One region of the Actinoplanes friuliensis DSM 7358 genome, then DNA from elsewhere that is predicted to be linked to it. Evidence: riboswitches for the same ligand, from Rfam matches in the RefSeq annotation. Region 1 holds a riboswitch; each other region holds the start of a gene.
What was found. A riboswitch is a leader RNA that binds a small molecule or an ion and turns the genes downstream of it on or off. The one in region 1 is predicted to bind cyclic di-AMP.

Region 2: it holds a riboswitch for cyclic di-AMP, as region 1 does, so the genes downstream of both, AFR_RS07170 (C40 family peptidase) here and AFR_RS10070 (C40 family peptidase) in region 1, are expected to answer to the same signal.
Region 3: it holds a riboswitch for cyclic di-AMP, as region 1 does, so the genes downstream of both, AFR_RS20330 (C40 family peptidase) here and AFR_RS10070 (C40 family peptidase) in region 1, are expected to answer to the same signal.

What each region holds. Positions count from the first base shown of each region.
Region 1 is NC_022657.1:2,151,333-2,158,788, reverse strand. Features, by position in the region: gene mraZ (division/cell wall cluster transcriptional repressor MraZ) at 1-181, opposite strand, end outside; gene AFR_RS10070 (C40 family peptidase) at 591-1,364, opposite strand; cyclic di-AMP (ydaO/yuaA leader) riboswitch at 1,404-1,567, opposite strand; gene AFR_RS10065 (Mur ligase family protein) at 2,029-3,249, shown strand; gene AFR_RS10060 (type 1 glutamine amidotransferase) at 3,239-3,955, shown strand; gene AFR_RS47715 (hypothetical protein) at 4,073-4,261, opposite strand; gene AFR_RS47710 (TVP38/TMEM64 family protein) at 4,266-4,736, shown strand; gene aroA (3-phosphoshikimate 1-carboxyvinyltransferase) at 6,292-7,456, opposite strand, start outside.
Region 2 is NC_022657.1:1,552,067-1,559,522, forward strand. Features, by position in the region: gene AFR_RS07150 (nucleotidyltransferase) at 1-490, opposite strand, end outside; gene AFR_RS07155 (dTMP kinase) at 656-1,450, shown strand; gene AFR_RS07160 (SDR family NAD(P)-dependent oxidoreductase) at 1,447-2,130, opposite strand; gene AFR_RS07165 (sigma-70 family RNA polymerase sigma factor) at 2,684-3,685, shown strand; gene AFR_RS07170 (C40 family peptidase) at 3,759-4,694, opposite strand; cyclic di-AMP (ydaO/yuaA leader) riboswitch at 4,728-4,866, opposite strand; gene AFR_RS07175 (DUF3817 domain-containing protein) at 5,075-5,401, opposite strand; gene AFR_RS07180 (hypothetical protein) at 5,419-5,838, opposite strand; gene AFR_RS07185 (DUF6158 family protein) at 5,929-6,186, shown strand; gene AFR_RS07190 (DUF1360 domain-containing protein) at 6,207-6,767, shown strand; gene AFR_RS07195 (hypothetical protein) at 6,817-7,002, opposite strand; gene AFR_RS07200 (hypothetical protein) at 7,029-7,229, opposite strand.
Region 3 is NC_022657.1:4,400,924-4,408,379, reverse strand. Features, by position in the region: gene AFR_RS20335 (aminoglycoside phosphotransferase family protein) at 1-575, opposite strand, end outside; gene AFR_RS20330 (C40 family peptidase) at 647-1,636, opposite strand; cyclic di-AMP (ydaO/yuaA leader) riboswitch at 1,651-1,785, opposite strand; gene AFR_RS20325 (M56 family metallopeptidase) at 1,920-2,837, opposite strand; gene AFR_RS20320 (BlaI/MecI/CopY family transcriptional regulator) at 2,834-3,202, opposite strand; gene AFR_RS20315 (cytochrome ubiquinol oxidase subunit I) at 3,277-4,668, shown strand; gene cydB (cytochrome d ubiquinol oxidase subunit II) at 4,678-5,658, shown strand; gene cydC (thiol reductant ABC exporter subunit CydC) at 5,655-7,456, shown strand, end outside.

The sequences.
Region 1 (7,456 bases):
TGACCGGTGCCTCACGGAGCTGCCCCGCGATGCGCTGGAACTCGGGCATCGGGAAGACGTAAAGGCAACGTTCCTGCCCCTTGGTGATCACGACACCTCCCGCCAGTTCGTCACGGAACTTCGCCGGGAGGATCAGCCGGCCCTTGTCGTCGAGGCGCGGGGTGTGAGTGCCGAGAAACATCGGCCTGACCCCCCTGCCCCCGGCGGTTTCGCGGACCGCCTGTCGTCTGGGCCGGCAACCCCCTCGGAGTCAGCTCCTCAGGCCCTGCCACTGCGCTCCACTCTACTCCACTTCCCTCCACTCGCAACAAGAATGGACCGGTCTGCGAAGCCGATTCGCGGATGAATGCGCACGTCAGAGCCGGTGAGGTGGAAGTGGAGGGGTTCGGGCCTCCGACCATGGTCCACTTTCCGACATGCCGCCCAGGCGGGCACGAAAGTCCCCAGAAATCGGGCGTTCTTTACCGCCCGCGAACCCTCCTCCCGCGATCCGGGGAGCGAAGTGGAGGGAATACGACAGTGGGGCGTGACCCGAAACGGGTCACGCCCCACTGACTCTCGTACTGCTCTTACTACTTCACTGCTCTACCTCACGCGGCGACGAGGCGGCGCACGACGTAGTTCTTGCTCCAGATCTTGTGCTTGCCGACCCGGGCGCCCGAGTGCGGCGAGTCCCACATGTACCCGTTGCCGGCGTAGATGCCGGCGTGGGTGCCGTAGGAACCCGACCGGACGACGATCAGGTCGCCGATCTTCTTCTTGCTCTTGGCGACCGCCTTGCCGTACTTCTGCTGCGAGTTCGCCTTGTGCGGGAGCTTCTTACCCGTCGTCTTCTTGTAGACGTACTGGGTGTAGCCCGAGCAGTCGAAGCGCTTGGGGCCCGAGGCACCGAACTTGTACAGCGCGCCCTTGTGCTTCTTCGCCTGGGCGAGAACCTTCGCCCCGCTGCTCTTCACCGTGATCTTGATGGCCCCGCTGGTCGCCCAGCGGATGTTCGTGGCCCCGGTGTACTGCGTGCGGAAGTAGCCGGTGATGTGCGGCTCCGCGGTGAGCTTCACCGTCCCCTTCGAGGACAGCTTCTTCGTCACCCAGGTGCGCCACTTGCCGTCTCGCTTGGCCTGGAGGCGTACCGAACCGCGGGTGACGACCTTGCCGGTCTTCGGGTCGATCACCTTGGCGGTGACGCTGACCTTCTTGCCCCACGCGACGGAGCGGGTCGCGGAGTTGGTGATCTTCGGCTTGACCGCCGGCGCCGCGGCTGCCGCCGTGACGACGGGAGCGGCGGATGCCGCCGGCGTACCGATCAGCTGGCCGGCGCAGAGGCACGCACCCAGGGACAGTGCGATGGTTCCGGTTCCGGGCATGCGGCGGCCACGGCTCGAACTGCGTTCGTGCACGGTAGAGATATCCCTCCGGCACGCCTGCGAGGTTAGCTGTCGGGTTCGGGCGGGAAGGTGTGCCCGGTCGCCAAAAGGTGACTTCACCCCAAGGTCCGCAACTGCCGGACCGGATCTGGGTCCCCCGTCCCTGCCCCCGTATGCCTGTGTGGTTGAAGCTGCTTCCGTGGTCGTGCCGCGCGGACCGGGGCAGGGCTCGGCGTGGTCCGGTGCGGTACGAGCGGCGAGCGGATGCTCACCGGCAGGGACCTTGCTACCCGATTTCCGGGCCGACTGTCGGGCCTTGCTTGGTTACGCAGCGTATTTGGCATACCGGAGCCTGTCCGGTTTGTAACCACCCCGTGACAAATGCCAGCGCTTTGCGTAGTTCTGTGATCACGCTCCGGTGAAGGTTACGGGTGAAACACAACACACAAAAAGCCGCAGCAGGGTGGATCATGCGCGTGTCCGAGGTCGGGAGATTGCCGTCGCAAACGCCCCCAGCGGGCCAAACACGACGCCGGGCGGCGGGGTGGAGATCATCCGTTCGGCCGAGCTTCGGCCTGCGGACCCCTCCCAGGCCGCGCGGGCCGCTCCACCACTCGACGTAGTGTCCGTTTCCGGTACCCTCGTCGCCGTGACGGACGGGAAATTGCCCCTACGGGCCAAGGTCGCGACCTCCGTGTCGCGAACCGCTGCGGCGCTCTCTCGGGCCGCGGGACGCGGTGACGGCTCGGTGATCGGCGGGTGGATCGGTCTCAAGATCGATCCTGACCTGCTCAGGAACCTCGCCGCCGGCCGTGCGATCGCGCTCGTGTCGGGCACCAACGGCAAGACCACCACGACCCGGTTCACCGCCGCCGCCCTCGGCGTCCTCGGCCCGGTCGCCACCAACTCCTTCGGCGCCAACATGCCCACCGGGCACACCTCGGCGCTGGCCAAGGCCGGTGCCACCCCGTTCGCGGTCCTCGAGGTCGACGAGCACTACCTCGCCCGGGTGATCGACGAGACCACCCCGCGTGTGGTCGCCTTGCTCAACCTGTCCCGCGACCAGCTCGACCGGGCGAAGGAGGTGGCGATGATGGCGCAGATGTGGCGCACCGCCCTCGCCGCCCACCCCGACATCCACGTCGTCGCGAACGCGGACGACCCGATGGTCGTCTGGGCCGCGATCAACACCGCCAATGTCGTCTGGTTCAGCGCCGGTCAGCGCTGGCACGACGACTCCTTCGTCTGCCCCGAGTGCGGCTCCCCCATCGAGCGCGCCAACGGCGAATGGTGGTGCACCGGCTGCCCGCTGCGCCGCCCCCAGGCCCAGTGGACCGTCGAGGACGAGGGTGTCCTCGACCCCAAGGGCGACTGGCACCTGGTCAAGCTCCAGCTCCCCGGACAGGTGAACCTCGGCAACGCCGCCACCGCGCTGGCCGTCGCCGCCGAGTTCGGCGTCCGGCCCATAGAGGCCGTCCCCCGCCTGGCCGGTGTCGCCTCGGTGGCCGGCCGGTACGCCCAGGTCGAGCGCGACGGCCGCAACATCCGGCTGCTGCTGGCCAAGAACCCCGCCAGCTGGCTCGAGGCCTTCGACATGGCCGAGGTGGCTCCGACACTGCTCTCCATCAACGCCCGGGACCCCGACGGCTTCGACACGTCGTGGCTCTACGACGTCGACTTCTCCCCTCTGCGCGGGCGGCAGGTCCTGATCACCGGTGACCGGGCCTACGACCTCGCCGTACGACTGGAAGTGAACGATGTGGCCTTCCGCCACGTGACTACCTTCGACGAGGCAGTGCGGGCGAGCCCGCCGGGACGCCTCGAAGTGATCGCGAACTACACGGCGTTCCAGGACATCCGAGCGGAGTTGGACCGTGTCAACTGAGAGCACCCTCCGGATCGTCTGGATCTACCCGGACCTGCTTTCCACGTACGGCGACCGCGGCAACATGCTGATCCTCGGCCGCCGCGCCGCCCAGCGGGGCATCCCGGTGGAGACGTACGAGGTCCGCTCGGACCAGGCCATGCCCACCACCGCCGACATCTACCTGATCGGTGGCGGTGAGGACGGCCCGCAGGCGCTCGCAGCCCAGCGCCTGATCGCCGACGGCGGCCTCCACCGCGCCGTCCACCAGGGCGCGGCCGTGCTGGCCGTCTGCGCGGGTTACCAACTCTTCGGTCGCTCGTTCTTCGCCAAGGGAGCCCAGTGCGCCGGGCTCGACCTGATGGACCTGTACTCCGACCGGGGCGAGACCCGCGCGGTCGGCGAAGTTCGCGGCGACATCGATCCGCGGCTAGGGTTGCCCCCGTTGACCGGTTTCGAGAACCACGGCGGCCGCACCCACCTGGGCCCCGGCGTAGCCCCCCTGGCCCGCGTCACAGCAGGCATCGGCAACGACAGCCAGACCGAGGGCGCCTGGCACGGCAAGATCCTCGGCACGTACGCCCACGGCCCCGCTCTCGCTCGCAACCCAGCTATAGCCGATCTGCTACTGCGTTGGGCGATCGGCGCGGATAGTCTTCAACCGCTCGACGACACCTGGGCCGACCGGCTCCGAGGCGAGCGACTCGCCGCAGCCGGCGCCGCATGACCCGCACCTCAGTCCTCGACCGACGAGAAGTAGGGACACGCCTGCATGACTGACACCCTGATCGCCCCGCGGGGCATCACAACCCCCGCCACGGACCCTCAGGTCAGCACGCAGCCCTCAACCGGCTGGCGCCACCGCGCCCTCCGCTTCGGCGTCCTCGGCGCCGTCGTGGCAGGCCTCGGCGTCGCCGCCGCCGTCCTCCCCCTGCAGGCCATCGCCGACTCGGTGGTCGCCCTCGGCCCCGCCGCCGCCGTGGCGATCGCCGTGGTCGGCGGCCTGCTCCTCTCGGTCCTGGTCCCCCCGCACCGCCATCACCCTGGCCTGCGGCGCCCTCCTCGGCCCCGCCACCGGCGCAGTCACCGCCCTGGCCGCAGCCATCATCGCCGCAGTCGCCACCTACTACGCAGGCCGCTGGGCCGGCCGCGGCGCCCTCGGCTCCCGCGCGGGCGGCAAGCTCGAGCGCCTCGACGGCTGGCTCAACCGCCGCGGCCTGTCAGCGGTGCTGCTGGTCCGCTTCCTGCCGCTCGCACCGTTCGGCCTGATCGGCTACGCCTACGGCACGACCTCGGTCTGCCGCAAGCGCTACCTCCTCGGCACCACCCTCGCTTCGGTCCCGTCCGCGGTTTCGTACGCCGTGATCGGCGCGGCGGTGACGTCGCCGGGCTCGATGAACCCGCTGACGCTGGCCCCGGCCGCGATCGGCATCGGCCTCACGACGACGATCGTCCTGCGCTGGCGCCTCGCGGCCCGTCGCAACGCCGCCGCTCTCGCCACTGCCTGACCCTCAACCACCGAAAAGGCCCGCCACTGGCGGGCCTTTTTCGCATCCACCCCCGGTACTCAAGTTGTGCTGGTCAACCCACCTCAGCAGCGGGGCGCCCCCAAGCGCTCCAACGGCTCGGTCCCCTGACGCGCCACCGCACCGCACCCCGCCATCGCCCGGCGGCCGTCGACCACGCCCAACTTCCTTGAAGTCGGGCCCTCCGGCGCCACGGAAGGCCCAACTTCCGCGAAGTTGGGCCTTAGGGCCGCCCTGGAAGGCCCAACTTCACCGAAGTTGCGCTGATCAACCCACCTCAACAGCGCGGGACCAACGAGCACCCCAGCACCTGCCCCGACGCCTCACGGCACCGCCAACACGCCTAAGAGTGCCCACCCACCAACCCAGCCCGGCCGCCGGCTGTGCCCACCTTCCTTGAAGTCGGAGCCACCAGGCGGCGCAGAAGGCCCAACTTCATCGAAGTTGTGCTGATCAACCGACCCTCAGGCCGCCCCGAAGGTTCTGCCCTCCAGGAGCAGGTAGCCGGCGCGGCGGCGCCAACCGCTCCAACGGCTTGGCCCCTGACGCCTCAAAAACCGCCACCACACCGTCGAACGGCCCACCCGCCGTCCGTGGATCTCCGCCACGCGGTGTGTCCGCAGCCCTGGCCGCCGTCCGCGCCGCACCCGGCTCGTCGGCCACGCCCAACTTCCTTGAAGTCGGGCCTCAGGCGCCATGGAAGGCCCGCCTTCGCGGAAGTTGGGCCTCCACCCGCCTTGGAAGGCCCAACTTCGCGGAAGTCGGGCCTTCCGCCCACCCTGGAAGGCCCGACCTCACGGAAGCTGGGCCTTCCGCCCGCCCAGGAAGGCCCAACTTCACCGAAGTTGCGCTGATCAACCCACCTCAACAGCGCGGGACCGCCGAGCACCCCAGCACCTGCCCCGACGCCTCACGACACCGCCAACACGCTTCAGAGCGCCCACCCAGCCGGACCGCCGGGCTGTGCCCAACTTCCTTGAAGTCGGGGCCTCAGAGCGCCACAGAAGGCCCACCTTCGCGGAAGTTGGGCCTTCCGCCTGCCCTGAAAGGCCCGACTTCACGGAAGTTGTGCTGATCTACCCTTCTCAGGCCACCGCCGAAAGTTCCGTCTCCAGCAGCGGGTTCCCGGCACGGCGGCGCCAAGCGCTCCAACGGCTTGGCCACCCCTCGCCGCGCCGCGACCCCGCCGTCAAACGGCCCACCCAGCCGCCCGTCGACCGCCGGCCACGCCCAACTTCCTTGAAGTCGGGGCCTCAGAGCGCCACGGAAGGCCCAACTTCCGCGAAGTCGGGGCCTCAGAGCGCCACGGAAGGCCCAACTTCCGCGAAGTTGGGCCTTCCGGCCGCTCCGGAAGGCACAGCTTCAAGGAAGTTGGGCATGATCAAGAGGGTGAACAGCCGGAGTCTTGGGTCGGCCGCTCAGCGCTCGACCGGGGCCGAAACAAACTCTTCCGCTGCCGAGCCCCACCCCACCAGCCCCGAACCGCAGACCGATTCGGCGTAGGCGCGGCCAGGACGCCGGGCACAGGTAGGTGGGGTCAGGAGAGGGCGGCGAGGTCGGTGAAGTACGCGGGGTAGGTCTTGGCGACGCAGCCCGGGTCCGCGATCTCGATCCCCGGCGACCGCAGCCCGAGCAGCGACATGCTCATAGCCATCCGATGATCGTCATACGTGGCGATCCGCGTAGGCCGCGGCGCCCCGGGCCGAATGGTGAAGCCGTCCTCATCCTCGGTAGCGTCGATGCCGGCCCGGCGCAGCTCGGTCACCACGGCGGCGAGGCGGTCGGTTTCCTTACGGCGGATGAAGCCGATCCCGCGGACCCGCGTCGGCGAGCTCGCGTACACCGCGACCGCCGCCAACGTCTGCGCCGTGTCCGAAATATCAGACATGTCGACGTCGACGCCGCGCAAAGGGCCGCTGATACGGACGGTCAGCGAGTCCGAGGTGCGGGAGACCTGGGCCCCCATCTGTTCGAGGACGTCCGCGAAGCCGACGTCACCCTGCAGGCTGCCAGTGCCAAGGCCGTCGATCGTCACGCGGCCGCCGGTGACTGCGGCCGCGCCCAAAAAGTAGGACGCGGCGCTCGCGTCGGGTTCGATGGCGTAGTCGGTCGGGCGGTAGGAGCCCGGGGTCACGGTCAGACCTTCCACCGGTACGCCAAAGGCCGCCATCACCGCCTTGGTCATCTCGACGTAGGGCACCGACACCAGCGCCGAGGTCAGTTCGACGTCGAGGCCGTCGGTCATCAGCGGGCCGGCCATGAGGAGGCCGGACAGGAACTGGCTGGAGATGTGGCCGCTGACGCGTACCGGGCCGCCGCGCAGCGGGCCTTGGACGGTGGCGGGCAGGAACGAGTCGCTGGAGACGGAGGCGCCGACGTCGCGGAGCGCGGACAGCACGGGCCCGAACGGCCGGGATCGGAGCTGCTCAGACCCGTCGACCACCGTACGGCCGGGGCGCAGGGCCGCGGCCGGGAGGATGAAGCGGGATGTGGTGCCGGAGTACCGGGCGTCGACCGCAGCGTCCGTGGTGCCGAGTCGCGGGTCCACGCCTGTCACCGTGACGGTCGCGGCTTCCGGGTCGGCGGCGACGGTTGCGCCGAGCGCCGAGATCGCGCCGAGCATCGCCAGGGTGTCGTCGGCGAAGAGGACGCCGGTCAGCGTCGACGTGCCCGGGGCCAGGGCGGCGCAGAGGAGCGCGCGG
Region 2 (7,456 bases), 600 kb from region 1:
CGGTTTCCGCCCGCACCCGTTCCCAGTCGATCTGCTCGCGCAGCGAACGGGCGACCGGCAGTCCGGTGGCGAAGTCGCAGTAGTGCTGGGTGTAGCTGAGCAGCTTGTGGATCATCAGCTGGGTCGCCGACAGCACCGGCATGTTGATCGCCTCGACCGGCCGCATGACCGTGTCGCGAAGGGTGGCGTCGGTGACCGGCGACTCGACCGGCCGGTAGATCAGGTCCACCATCCGGCCCTCGTCGAACACCTTGACCAGCCAGTCCTCGGGCGGCTGCTCCATCTCGAAGCCGACGGCCGACAGTTCCTCGAGCGCGCGGGCCTTGTCCTGCTCCCGGATGAGGAAGTCGACGTCGTGGTCGCTCGAGTGGCCGCCGTGGGCGTACACCGCGAAGCTGCCGCCGAGCGCGAACGGGATCTCAGCCTGTTTCAGGACGGAGGCCACCCGTTTGAGCGTGTTGACAAGGCCCTCGTCAACCCGGTGCGGCATGGCGGTCTCCCTGCGTCGGTTGTGTGCGTTTGCCACTTCAACGACTACCCGAGCACTCAACCCTTCACACCCGGGCAAAATCACCAGCTTGACCCCATTTTGGTACGCGGGGAGCCCCGTTCACGCCGGAACCGTCCGTGACTGGCCCAGGTACCGTTGGTGGGTATGGTCCCCGACCTCGAATCCCGCCCCGCGCGACAGTCCGGTGTTCCCCGTCTCCGGACGGTGGCGCTGGTCGGCATCGACGGCTCCGGCAAGACCACCCAGGCGCATCTGCTGGCCGAGGGACTGGCCGCCCGCGGTCTCCCGGCGACCTACCGCCGCAACGCCGGTGGTCGTCGCTGGTTCGGCCGGCTCGCCACCACCCTGGGCCGCCGCGACGGTGAAGACCTGCTCGGCCGCAAGGCGATGCTCCTCGTCGAGTCGGTGCTGCGCTGGCTCGCCATCCTGCGGACCCTGCTGCGGCGCAAGGTCACCGGCGAGGTCGCGGTCATGGACCGCTACGCCGTCTGCCAGTACGCGAGCATCCGCGCGCACGCCAAGAACCCGCGGCCGGAGCGCATCAACCGTGCCGAGCGCCGCGCCCGCCTGGCCTATCGCGTCTTCCCGAAACCCGACGTGACGTTTCTGCTCGCGGTCGACCCGGAGATCGCGTACGACCGGATCGAGCGTCGCGGGTACGACCACGAGGAGATGGACTACCTGCGTGCGGCCACCGCGGCGTACGAGGCGCTCCCCGAGCACCGCGACTTTGTCGTCATCGACGCGAACGGCACCCCGGCCGAGGTCGAGCAGGCGTTGCTGCACCACATGCGGACCTGGACGCCGCCGGTCACCACGACGGTGCCGGCGCCCCGGACCGCCGCGCTGGTCTCGCACGCCCGTGCCCTCATCGTCGCCGTGGCAACACTCGCGGCGGCGGCCTCGGTGCTCACGTACCAGCTGGCCGAAGGTTTCTAGGCCCGGCCGTAGACCGGGATGCTCGCACCGCTGGTCGGCGCCGACGCGTCCCCGGCGAGGAAGGCGATCACCTGGGCGATCTCGGCGGGGGTGACCCAGCGCGCGAAGTCCGCGTCCGGCTGGCTCGCCCGGTTGGCCGGGGTGTCGATGACGCTGGGCAGCACGGTGTTGCAGCGCACGCCGCTCTTCTTGTATTCGACGGCCACGGCGTTGGCGAAGGCCAGGACGGCTGCCTTGGCGGTCGCATAACCGGCCGCGCCGGAGAACGGTGCCACCGCCGCACGCGACGCGACGCAGACCACGGAACCGCCACCGGCGGCCACCAGCCGGGGGAGTGCCGCCGCCGTCACCAGGTAGGTCGGGCGCAGATTGGCCCGCAGGATCGCCTCGAAGTCCTCGATCGGTGTCTCGTGCACCAGTCCGCCGCCTGCGTAACCGCCGGCGACGTTGATCACCGCTCGCAGCGGTGCGCCGGTCTCGGCCGCGGCGACGTCCACCGCCGCCTGCACGTCCGCCGCGTCGTCCAGGTCGGCCTCGACCTCGACGATTCCGCCCGGCAGGCGTCCGGTCTTTCCCGGCCGAACCGGGGCCACGACCCGCCAGCCCTGATCTTGCAGGGTCTCGAGGACGGCCCCGCCGAGGCCGCCCGTTCCGCCGGTGACCAGCACGCTGCGCTCCATGAGGAGCACGGTAGCCCTGTGTTTTCGCTCACTATCGGCAGGACTGGCCGGACGGTTGCAACGCCCGGGCCCGAACGGCCGTCATCCATGCGTGGGTCACCCGTGCGGGCGAGTGAACTGGGGCTCGACGTGGCGCATCGTGGCAGGGGCTCCCGCTTCGGTCAGCGGCGGGACCTTTTGCCGTGGCAGTTTGTTTCAAGCCCGGCGGCAACCTGTCGATGCTGGACGTGAACCCAATTGGCTACCTGGCCGTACTGGGTAGTGACGAGCGTCGCAGAGCTTTCCGTGATGCCCGTCGCTGTGACGAATGAGGGGCCGATGGTGTCATGAAGCTCGCGAAGGGTATGCGTCACTGCACGCATCCAACGCGGGGTGCGGCTCCGAATGCCTCTGTAAGAGGGCCTTCCTCAGTAAGTATGCACGCGGCTCTCAGGTGACGCTCAGGCATTCGTGACACTTTCGACCCACCAGCCGGAATCAGCGCAGGCTGTCATCTGTTCATGTAGGTGTCAGCACCGCAATGCACGAACTGCGGACGTTACGGGGAGGGCTGATGGACGCAGGTATTGCCCGTAACAGGGTTAGTGAAGGCAATGAGGGGACCGTGGGCAACGTGGAGAAGAACACCGTGATGCGGACCGACCAGGTCGCCGAGGAGCGCGACCTCGTCGGAGTCTACCTGCACGAAATCTCCCGGACGCCGCTGTTGGATGCTGCCAGGGAGGTCGACCTCTCCAAGGCAATCGAGGCCGGGCTCTACGCCGAGCACCTGCTCGACACCGGCGAGGTCCGTCGCGGCGTCAGCCGGGAGGAGTTGGAGCGACTCGTCACCGAGGGCAAGCGGGCGAAGGATCTCTTCATCCGTGCGAACCTCCGGCTGGTCGTCTCGATCGCCCGCCGCTACGTGCGGTCGGGCATGCCGATGCTCGATCTCATCCAAGAGGGCAACACGGGCCTCGTGCGCGCCGTCGAGAAGTTCGACTACGAGCGTGGCTACAAGTTCTCGACCTACGCCACGTGGTGGGTCCGCCAGGCGATCAGCCGGGCGATCGCCCAGCAGGAGCGCACCGTGCGCCTCCCCGTGCACCTGGTCGAGGACGTCAACCGGATGCGCAACGTCACCCGCCAGCTCGTCCGTGAGCTCGGCGCCGACCCCGAGCCGGCGCAGGTCGCCGCTGCCCTGGGTGTGACGGTCGAGCGCGTCACCGAACTGACCCGCTGGGCCCAGGACACCGTTTCCCTGGACACCCCGGTGGGCGACGACGGCGACACGAACCTCGGCGACCTGGTCGCCGACAGCGACGCGCCGTCGCCGGAAGAGATCGTCCTGACCGCGCTGGAGCGTCAGCGCATCGAGGGCCTGCTGAACCACCTCGACGACCGGTCGGCGGGCATCATGCGCGCCCGGTACGGCCTCGAGGACGGTCGCGAGCACTCGCTGACCGAGGTGGCGTCGCGCTTCTCGCTCTCCCGGGAGCGGATCCGCCAGCTCGAGATCCAGGCGCTGGGCCGGCTGCGTGAGCTCGCCCGCGCCGAAGGCCTCCAGGCCGCGTAACTCCACCACCTACCGACACCAGAAGGCCGGTGCCCCGAGCGGGGACACCGGCCTTTTGCCGTTGCTGTGGCGCCTAGACCCGGCCGTAGCCGTTCGGCGTCATGATGTCGATCGTGCGCTTCTTGACGGGCTGACCCGCGCGGGAGGCGTCGATGATCTGGCCGCCGCCGACATAGATGGCGACGTGGCCGTTGCTGCGGTAGAAGACCAGGTCGCCCGCCTGGAGCTGCGAACGGCTGATCCGTGTTGTCGCGCTGTACTGCGCGGCGGCGTTGTGCGGCAGTGACTTGCCGGCGGCCCGCCAGGCGGCGGAGGTCAGGCCCGAGCAGTCGTAGCCGTTGGGACCGTCGGCGCCGTAGTCGTACATCACGCCGATGGCGTTGTACGCGAACGTCACCGCCTTGCCCGCCGAGCCCGCGATCTTCGGGATGCTGCCTGTGTACTTGCTGCCGGTTTCCGTCGGTGAGCCGTACGCGGCGGTGCGCATCGAGTACAGCTTCTTGAGGTCCGCCTCGATCTTCTTCTTGCGATCGGACAGTTCCTTGACCTCGGCGGCCTGCTTGTCCTGCGTCGCCTTGAGTGCGGCCTGACGCTCGGTGTAGTTCTGCGTCGTCGCGGTGTATTCCGCGATGTCACGGCTGCGGCTGCGCGAGATCTGCTCGAGGATGCTCATCCGGTCCATGAGGTTGTCGGCGCCTTCGAGCACGACGTTCATGGTGCCGACGTTCCCGGTCATGTAGGCCGAGGACGCGAGTGTTTTCATCTGTCCACCGGCGGCCACGAGGGCTGCCTTGGCCGGACCGACCGACTCGGCGAGCTTCTTCTCCTCGGCCTTGGTCTTCTTCAGGCTGAGCTTCATCTTGTTGAACGACTCGACGACGTCCTCGAGCTGGTCGGACGCCTTGTCGATCTTCTTGGTGAGTTCACTCGTCGACGGTGCCGCCTGGGCAGCCGTCACGGTGGTGCCGCTGATCGCGATCGCCAGGGCGGCGACCACGAGAGCGCGCATCGTCGTGCGGGCGTGTGGCAACGTGCGGGCCTTTCTTCCGCTTGTGGCCGCTTACCGGGTTAGCTGTCGGATTCGGGCTCGGAAGAATGCCCTACCGCGCGGACGCGGATTCACCCCGGTGCTGCTTCGGTGGTTCCCCGGTTCGTCATGGCGGAAGTGGCGGCCCTGGGGGATCGGGGCCGTCTTTTCCGCCGGCGAGGATTCAGCGGCGCTGGCCGGTGCCACCGAGGGTGTGGCTGCGGACCGGACCAACCGCATTAACTTATCGGCGCTCGGCATTAACACAAGAGCCGGGAGAGTGACTTGCGCCAATGATCACATATATGTGAATGATCCCGATAACGGGCGGCGACAAAGCCCTTTCAGAGCGTTACTTTTGCCTACTCTGCCATGGCGGGCGGCGTCTGCACCTCGGTGCCGGCCCATTTGCGAGTAACAACCCGTTCTGCCCAGAAAGAGAAGAAGGGGATGGTGCCGGCGAGCATCACCAGCAGCATCCGCCCGAGCGGCCACTTCAGGCGCCGGCTCAGGTCGAAGGTCGCCACGAGGTAGACCATGTAGAGGAAGCCGTGGAAGGGACCCACCGCGGCCACGACCGTGTCGTTGTCACCCACGTATTTCAGGGGCATGCCGATCACGACGAGCACGATGAGGACCACGCCGACGATCCAGGCGATGATCCGGTAACGGGTGAGGGCTCCCTGCACGATCCACGTCCTCTGTCTCAACTGGTCCTGGGGTAATCGCCGGGCCGGGCGCCGGGATGGGCGGCCAGCCAGCTCAGGTAGTCGTTGTACGCCACCAGCTCGGGGTCGTCGTCGGCGGGCGCCGCGGCGGCCACGGGCACGCGGACCGGGCGGCGTACGGTCACCGGTCCGTCTTTCTGCACCGTTGCCTGCTCCGGCTCGCCCGGCTCTTCCTCCGGCACCGCCCGGGAGGCGCGGCGCTCCTGCTGGACCTCGCGGAACCAGATGAAGACGACAAACGCCGCGAACACCGGCCACTCGAAGGTGTAACCCCAGCTGAGGGTGTTGCCGTCGGTGGCGCGGCTGAACTGCCACCAGCCCAGCCCCAGGAACGCGGCGACGAGCACCAGAGCGAGGACGTGGCGCGCGATCCACGCGGGGGTCCACAGCCCTTTCATGGTCCTCAGCGTACCGGCGTGGGTTTGGCGGCAGACGGCTCGGGCAACGCATGCACAGGTACACGTCCGACGACGAGGGGGAGAACCGCCATGACCGACGCCCGGCTCGACTCGGGTGACGACGAGCTCGTCGTCTCCGAGACCGGTATCGATCCTGCGGGGCTGGCCGACGACGACCTGCTGCGCGAGCTGGCCAGTTTGCACCGGACCCGGCTGGACACGTTGCGGCACGGCCCCGATGCGGCACTCTCCAACCACCTGCGGCGCACGGCGGAGCTGGAGACCGAGTACCTGGCCCGGCACCCCGGCCGTGAGGTCGACGCGTCGCGGCTCACGCAGGACTTCTGACAGGGAGAGGAACCCCCCGCATGTTTCCCTCGGTACGCGGTCGGCTGAACCGGCTGCGGCGGGCGTACGCGCCGCACGAGCACCGGCCGCTGGACGGATATCTGGTGACCATGGGCGCGTTCGGTGTGTTGGCCGGGACGCTGGCCACCGCGGCGAAGCTGTCCGGGCGCCCGGTGCCGGAGCGTCCCGCCGCGGCCGACGTCGTGCTGATCTCGATCGCCACGCACAAGCTGAGCCGGCTGATCGCCAAGGACTCGATCACCAGCCCGCTGCGCGCGCCCTTCACCCGGTACGCCGAGCCGGGCGGCAGCGCCGAGGTCAACGAGGAGGTCCGCGACGAGGGCAGCACACTGCGGCACTCGATCGGTGAGCTGGTCAGCTGCCCGTTCTGCCTCGCGGTGTGGGTGGCGACCGGGCTGACCAGCGGGCTGGTTTTTGCGCCCCGGCTGACCCGGCTCGCCGCGACCGTCTTCACCGCCACGGCCGCCTCGGACTTCCTCCAGATGGCCTACTCGCTGGCCAAGGAGGCCGCCGAGGGTGAACCGCAGGAGGACGAGCAGCCGGCCCTCGCGCAGGCCTGAGACGACAGAAAAGCCCCCGGCGAACGCCGGGGGCTTTGTCATGGACGGGTCAGGGCGGGCCTTCGCGGTCCAGGCCTGTCCAGCCGCGAGGGCTCTCGGTCTCACCGTCGTCCTTGCCCTCGGTGATCTCCGGGTCCACGACCGTGTCGGAGTGCTCGCTCGCGAAGTCGCTGTCGCCGTCCGGGACCGCTTCCTCGTCACCGAAGGCGGGCAGGCGTTCGTTCTGCTGCGTCATGTCGCTCCTTGATCGGTTTCCGAGGCTCAGGCTCCCAGGACCCGCAGGGCTTCCGAGGCCTCGTCCTGGGAGTACTCACCCTCGGGGAGTGCGTCGATACGGGTCATTGCGGTCGCCGGGAGGTCCGCCGCGATGGCACCGCGTTGCAGGTCGCCGCTGCTGAGCCGTTCCGTGCTCAGGAAGGCGTCGTCGAGATAGGCGTCGAGTAGCTGCAGGTCATCGCTCACGAGGGTCGGTCTACCCGGCCCCGGTGGTGGCAAACAGTGTGGTCTGGGTCACAAGCTCTACCGGAATCCCCGGGCCCGGCCGACGGTTGGAACGGATGTCGGTGCGATCAGTGTCCCCGGGCCTCACCCTTTGCCTTCGCGGAATACCGTTCGGCTGGAGCCGCGTTGAGCCTTTCGCCGAGAGGCGACCTGCGCACCGACATCCGCATTGGCGCCGTCACCGGGAT
Region 3 (7,456 bases), 2.2 Mb from region 1:
ACGACGCGCTCGGTGGCGGACTGGCACAGCTCGATGAAGAGTCCGGCGGCGCGGACGACCAACTGCCGGGGAATCGGGTGCTCGCCGGGGTAACGCCGCAAATGCTCGGCGAAGCCGTTGCCGTAGGAGGTGAGCTCCGCGACGGCCAGGTCCGGTGGCGCGGGCCGGTGCAGCCGGCGCATCATCGCGATCAGGACGTCCGTGGCCTCCTGGTCGTGCTCGAGCACCAGGCGGCGCAGGGTGTGCCCGGGCTCCACCTTCTCGAGGAGCATCGCTCCGCGGGCCTCGTCGTGGCGCAGCAGCCGCACGGCGCCGGCACCGTCGAAGAAGGACAGTGCGGCCGCCTGGTGCACCAGGTCGTCCGTCGAGGGCACGCCCAGCTTGAGCACCGCCGGCGAGCCGTCGGCCCGGCGCACGGGTGCCACCCAGCTGAAACTCAACGGGTACGGGTCACCGGCGGTCAGCCCCCAGTCGTGGGTGACGGCGTCGATCAGCGCCGGGAGGCCGGCCAGCCACTCGCGGCCGGCGTCACCCCAGTTTCCGATGATGTTGCGGGTGAAGGCGGCGGGGAACATCGGGCCATTCTGGTACACAGAAAAAGCCGCCACGTCAGGTGGCGGCCTTTCTGTGTGCGGTGCGAACCGGGTCAGCCCGGCCGGCGCATGCCGGTGATCGCCCCGCTGCGGTCGATCGACGCCATCCGCACATGGTCTCCCGTGTGCGGCGCGTGGACCATGGTGTTGCCTCCGACGTAGAGACCCACGTGGTGGACCGGACTGCCGTAGAAGATCAGGTCACCCGGCTGCAGCTCACTGCGGCTGACCGCCCTGCCCGCCCCGATCTGATCACCCGTGAAGTGCTCGAGGTGCACTCCGACAGCCGCCCACGCCACCTTGGTGAGACCGGAGCAGTCGTAACCGCTCGGCCCCTCGGCGCCGAAGATGTAGGGCTTGCCGATCAGCGAGCACGCCTTCTGCGCCGCCCGGCCGCCCTTGGAGTTGTCGTAGTCGACCGGACAGGGGCCCGTCCGGAACGCACCGCCCGAGCTGCCGCTCGCGCCGTACGCCCTGATCCGCAGTTTCTGCAGATCGTCGACCTTCTTCTGAATGTCCTTCTTCTGCTGTCCCAGCAGCTTGTCGCGTGCCGCGACGGCATCGGTCAGGGTCTTCAGATCACGCTTGTCACCCGCGAGCTGGTCGCGCAGCTTGGCCACACCCGCGATCGACTCGCGCTGGTGCCGGCTGAGCTGATCGAGGAACGTGAGCTTCTCGGTCAGACCGGTCGGCGAGCCACTGACGATCATGGCCTTCACGGCGTTGGGCGAGCCCTGCATGTAGGCCTGCCCGGCCATGTTGCCCACCTGCGACATGGCCAGATCGACCTGCAGCTCCAGCGGTGCGAGCCGCTTGTCGATCTTCTTGAGCTGGGCCCGGTTCTTGATCAGCTGGTTGTGCACGTCGTTGTACTGCTCGATCACCGGTTCCAGCTTGTTCCACTGCTCGTCGATCTGCTTTTCGATGTTCGACGGCGACGGTGTCGCATGTGCCACCCCGGGAGCGAGAAGAATCCCGACCGCGGCGACGGCGCAGGCGATGCCGCGCAGAATTGCGGCGCTGCGCGCCTCAATCCGTTTCACGTAGGTGCAGTGTCCTTTCTTCCCTCGGCCGCCGACCGGGTTAGCTGACGGGTTCGGGCGGGAAGCGCGCCCGGCCACGGTGATGCTGTGGCTTGACCCCTGGTTCCTGGGTCCCCGGCTCGTGAACGACGATTAGGCGGTGGCCGTCAGTTCGCCCGGGATCGGACGAGGGGGGACTGAGCGGCCGGGCACCACCGTACTCCCGATCAAAGCGTTAGAGAACCCGGCGGTATAGGGACACAGAACGCATAACGCCGTGTGACGCACCGTAATTAAGACGGACTTAAAGGGGCCACGCCGAGAGCGCACGGTCGAGCCAGGGCACCACCAGGATCACGGTCGGTAGCACCAGCAGGCCTGCGGCCAGGGTGGCCGCCAGCACCGTCAGACCCTTCGACCGCGGGTCCGGCCCGTCGAGGCGTTCCAGCCGCCGGCGGCGATCCGCGTCCGCGCTGCCCACCTCGGCGGGAGCGTCCGGGCTGACCGCGTCGCTGAGCAGCGCGAGGGCCGTCCGCAGCGGCGCGGCACCGGTGCTGCGCCGCGCCGCGTCGTCCGCGACCATCTCCAGCAGCAGGTGGACGGCGTCGAGCGGCGCACGGCTGCGCAAGGGCCGGGGCACCGCCCGGTAGAACGCGGTGAACGACTCCATGACCACGTCGTGGCGGTGCCGCAGGTGGGCCTGCTCGTGCGCGATCACCGCCGACACCTGTTCGGCGTCGAGGACCTGCAACGCGCCACCACTGAGCACCACCCGCGGCGAGCGCCCCGGCAGGCAGTACGCGAACGGCAGCGGCCCGTCGAGGACGCGCAGCCCCTCGGGCACCTCGGCCGGCAACGCGCCGTGGCGCTCCGCGGTGTCCAGCAGGTCGACCAGCAGCCGGTGCCGGGCACGGCGGGCCCGCGAGCGGCGACTCACCTGCACGAGCGAGACCACCAGGCGCAGGATGATCAGAGCGGCCACTGCCAGCGCGCCGATCAGGGCGATCGCGCCGACCGGGCGGCGGGAGCCAAGCTCACTGACGAGCTCCTGCGGGCCGGCCAGCACCACACCGAGCGCGCAGAGCACGCCGGCGAGGGTGATGCTCTGCCACAGCAGCACGGCCCCGGCCGGCGTGCGGGCGGGCCAGCGCGCGGAGGCGAGGATGCCCGGCACCACGAGCGACAACGTCAGCCCGAGAGCGCCGAGCAGCAGCGCGGTCACGGTGCGGCGCCCGGGTCCTTCCGTGCCGCCTCGATGGCGGCGGTCAGCGCGGTCGGGTCGATCCGGCCGACGAAGTGGGCCAGGGCCGCGTCGCGCACGCCGTCGGGGGCCGCGCTCAGCGCGTCGAGCATCAGCGCGGCCGTCATCTCCTCGCGCGTCTGCGCGGGCACGTAGCGGTAGGCGCGGTCGGCCCGCTGCTGCAGGACGACACCCTTCTTGGCCAGCCGGTCCAGCACGGTCATCACCGTCGTGTACGCGAGGTCGCGGTCACGGCTGAGCCGCTCGTGCACCTGGCGCACGGTCAGCGGCTCCCCGGCGTCCCACAACTGCGTCATGACCTCGCGCTCGAGATCTCCAGAAGCCATGTGACCCACTCTACTGCACGACGTCGTACTACGACGCGTAGTATCTACTACGAGACGTCGTAGAGGGGGCAACCATGGACGTGCTCGACCTGACACGGCTGCAGTTCGCGGTGGTGACGATCTACCACTACTTCTTCGTGCCGCTGTCGATCAGCCTGGCCGGTGCGGCCGCCGGGCTGCAGCTCACCTGGATGCGGACCGGCCAGGAGAAATACCTGCACCTGACGAAGTTCGTGGGCAAGCTGCTGATCGTCACGTTCGCCGTCGGTGTGGTCACCGGACTCGTGCAGGAGTTCCAGTTCGGCCTGGGCTGGAGCAACTTCGCCCGCTTCTACGGCGACGTCTTCGGCCCGACGCTCGCGATCGAGGGCATGCTCGCGTTTTTCCTCGAGGCCACGTTCCTGGCCCTCTGGTATTTCGGCTGGGACCGGCTGCCGCGCAAGCTGCACGCCGCCACGATCGTGATCGTGGCCGTCGGGACCGTGCTGTCCGCGTTCATCATCCTGGCGGCCAACTCGTTCATGCAGAACCCGGTCGCCTACTCCCTCGACCCCGTCACCGGGCGGGCGCGCCTCGACAGCTTCGGTGAGCTGCTGCTCAACAAGGTCAACCTGGCCGCCTTCCCGCACACCCTCGCGGGTGCGTGCATGGTCGGTGGTTCGCTGCTGCTGGGCATCGCGATCTGGCGGCGGCGCTCGGACGCCGGCTTCGCACCCCTCGCCCGCCTGGGCGCGTGGATGACAGTCACGGGTGGCGCCCTGACCGCGCTGACCGGTGACCACCTCGGCAAGGTCATCACCGAGGTCCAGCCGATGAAGATGGCCGCCGCCGAGTCCCTGTACGAGACCACCACCGGCGCGCCGTTCTCGATCTTCGCCATCGGCGACATCAGCGGCGGCAAGCCGTTCTTCAGCATCGAGTTGCCCTGGCTGCTGTCCATCCTGGCCAAGGGCAGCCCCGGCGCCGAGGTCCAGGGCATCGACGACCTCCAGGCCCAGTACGCCGCCCAGTTCGGCCCCGGCAGTTACGTACCGATGATCCCGGTCGCGTTCTGGACGTTCCGCCTGATGATCGGCATCGGCATGCTGGCCATGGCCGCCGCGGCGCTCTACCTGTGGACGACCCGCAAGGGCCGCGAGCTCGACGAGAGCCGCCGCTGGTCCCGCCTCTTCCTGCGCTTCCTGCCGCTCATCCCGCTGCTGCCGACCGCGGCCAACAGCCTCGGCTGGATCTTCACCGAGACGGCTCGGCAGCCCTGGCTGGCGTTCGGGATCTCACGGGTGGCCGACGGCATCTCGCCCGGCCTGACCAGCGGCGAGGTCCTCGCGTCCCTGCTCGCCTTCACGGCCGTCTACGGCATCGTCGCGGTCGTCTGGTTGCGGCTGGTCCGCCACCTGTCCCGGCAACCCCTCGCCCCGCCACCGGTCGAAGCGGCCGCCGAACAGACCGCCGTCCCGGTCTACTGAGGAGCAACGATGATCGCTGTCTGGTTCTCCCTGGTGATCCTCTGCTGGGTGCTGTTCTTCGTCCTCGAGGGCTTCGACTTCGGCGTCGGCCTGCTGGGCCCGATCGCCGGGCGTGACGACCACGAGCGGGGCGCGATCGTCCGCACCGTCGGCCCGTTCTGGGACGGCAACGAGGTGTGGCTGGTCGCGGCGATCGGCGTCACCTTCGCCGCCTTCCCCGACTGGTACGCCGCCCTGCTGTCCGGCCTCTACCTGCCGATGGTCGGACTGCTCCTGCTGCTCGCCGTCCGCGGTGTGGCCCTGGAGTTCCGCGGCAAGGGTGACGGCGAACGCTGGCGGCGACGCTGCGACGCCGCCCTGACTGCCGCCTCGGCCGGGATCGTGCTGCTCTGGGGTGCAGTGCTCGGCGTCCTGACCCACGGCCTCGCCCTGGGGCAGGACGGCCAGGTCACCGGTACGGGCCTGGGCCGCAGCACCGCTCCCCTGCTCACGTGGCCGGCGCTCGTCGGTGCAGCCGCAGCCCTCTTCGCGGCACTGCTGATCGGCGCCATGTTCCTCACCCTGCGGACCACCGGGCCCGTCCACCTGCGCGCCCAGCGGCTCGGCATCGTCCTGGCCACCGGCGGCGCCGTGGGCCTCGGCGCGACCGGCTTCGCCACCGGCTCACGACTGGTCCTCGTGGCGGCGATCCTCTGCGTCGGCATCGCCATGCTCGCCCGCACCGGCCAGGAACTCCTCGCCTTCGCCGGCACGGCCCTGGGCGTCGCGGGCACGGTCGTGGCGGTCTTCACCGCGCACGGTGACGTGGTGCTGCGCAGCACCCTCGACCCCGCATGGTCGCTGACCATGACCGGCGCAGCGGCCACCGACTCGGCCCTGCGCCTGCTCAGCATCGTCGGCGTCGTGGTCCTCCCGGGTGTGCTGGTCTACCAGGCCTTCTCGTACTGGGTCTTCCGCCGCCGGGTCGCCAGCGAGCGGGTGCCGTCGTGAGCCGGGGGCCGGTCGACCCACGGCTGCTGCGGCACGCACGCTCCAGCCGTACCGGGATCGCGGTGTTGTCGCTGCTCGGAGCCGGTCAGGCCGCAGCGACGGTGACCGTCGCCGTCGCGCTGGCCCGGATCGTCACGGGCCACGACGCGATCTTCCTGCTCGCCGCGGCCTTTGTCCTGCGGGCCGTCCTGACCTGGGCCGAGCAGGTCGTCGCCCAGCGCACGGCCGCCGCGGTCACCGACGAACTGCGGCGCTCCTCCCTGGCCGCGGCGCTCGGCCACGGCCCGGCCTGGGTCGCCCGTTACGGCAGCGGCCGGCTCACCGCGGTCCTGTCCGGAGGCCTCGACGCGCTGCGGCCGTGGTTCTCCGGATATCTCCCCGCCCTGGTCCTCGGTGTGGCGCTGCCGCCGCTGGTCATCGTGGCGATGGCCGTGACCGACCGGACCTCGGCGGTCATCGCCGTGGTCACCCTGCCGCTGATCCCGGTGCTCGGCGCCCTCATCGGCTGGGCCACCCAGAAGCAGGCCCGAGCGGCGTGGGAGGCCGACGCCCGCCTGGCGGGCCACTTCCTCGACGTGGTCCGCGGCCTGCCGACCCTGCGGATCTTCGGCCGGGCGGACCGCCAGACCGCCGTCGTGCGCGAGATGTCCGACAGACACCGCTCCGCCACGGTACGCGTATTGCGCGTCGCCTTCCTCTCCTCCACAGCCCTGGACCTGGTCGCAACGCTGTCGGTCGGCCTGATCGCGGTCGAGGCGGGCCTGCGCGTGGCCGCGGGCGCGATGCCCCTCGCCCCGGCACTGCTGGTGATCCTGCTGGCGCCCGAGGTCTACCGGCCACTGCGCGAGATGGCCGCGAAGTACCACGCCGGCGCCGACGCCACCGCGGTGATCGCGGACGTCGACGAGATCCTTGCCGAGGCCCTGCCGGCCACCGGTGACCAGGCTGTTCTCGTGCCGGCGGAAGCCCTGACCGCGGACGGGCGGTTCGGTCTCGGCGGTGCGCGGCCGGCCGTCTTCGCGTCGCGGCTGCGTGTCCGGCACCCGGGCTCCGCTGTGGACGCCCTCGCGCTCGACGGCCTGTCGGTGCAGCCGGGCGAGATCGTCGCGCTGCGCGGACCGTCGGGAGCCGGCAAGACGACCGCCCTGCGGGTCCTCGCCGGTCTGCAACCGGCCACGGCCGGACGGATCGAGCTGTCCGGCCCCGGCCTGCTGTACCTCCCCCAGCGCCCGGCCCTCCCCCACGTCCGCACGGTCGCCGACGTCCTCCCCGGCCTCGACGACGCCTCCATCAATGCCGAACTGGCCCGCCTGGGTCTCGAACTGGAGCCCGGCACGGTCGTCGGCGAGCACGGCAGCGGGGTCTCCGCAGGCCAGAAGCAACGCCTCGCACTCGCCGCGGTCCTGCGGGCCGCCGAACGCGAGCCGCGGGTGCTGCTGCTCGACGAACCCACCGCCCACCTCGACGCCGCCGCCGAGCAGGTGGTGGTCGACCGGTTGCGTGCGGCGGCGGACCGCGGCTGTGCGGTGCTGGTCGTGGCCCACCGGCCCGGCCTCCTCGACGCCGCCGACCGCATCGTCGACGTCCACCCCGGCCCGGCCCCTGCCAGTGCCCCCACTGACGACCGATTCGTCGCCCCGATGACAGCGACCGGCGAAATCGCGTCGGCCGGGTCGCCCGCGTCGACGTCGTCGAGCGCCGGGCCGGCGGTGGCCGGGCTGCCGGGTCCAATCGCGACAACGGCTCGGCGACCTTCGCGGTTCTCCATGGCGGCCCGGTGGCTGGCGCGACGGCCCGG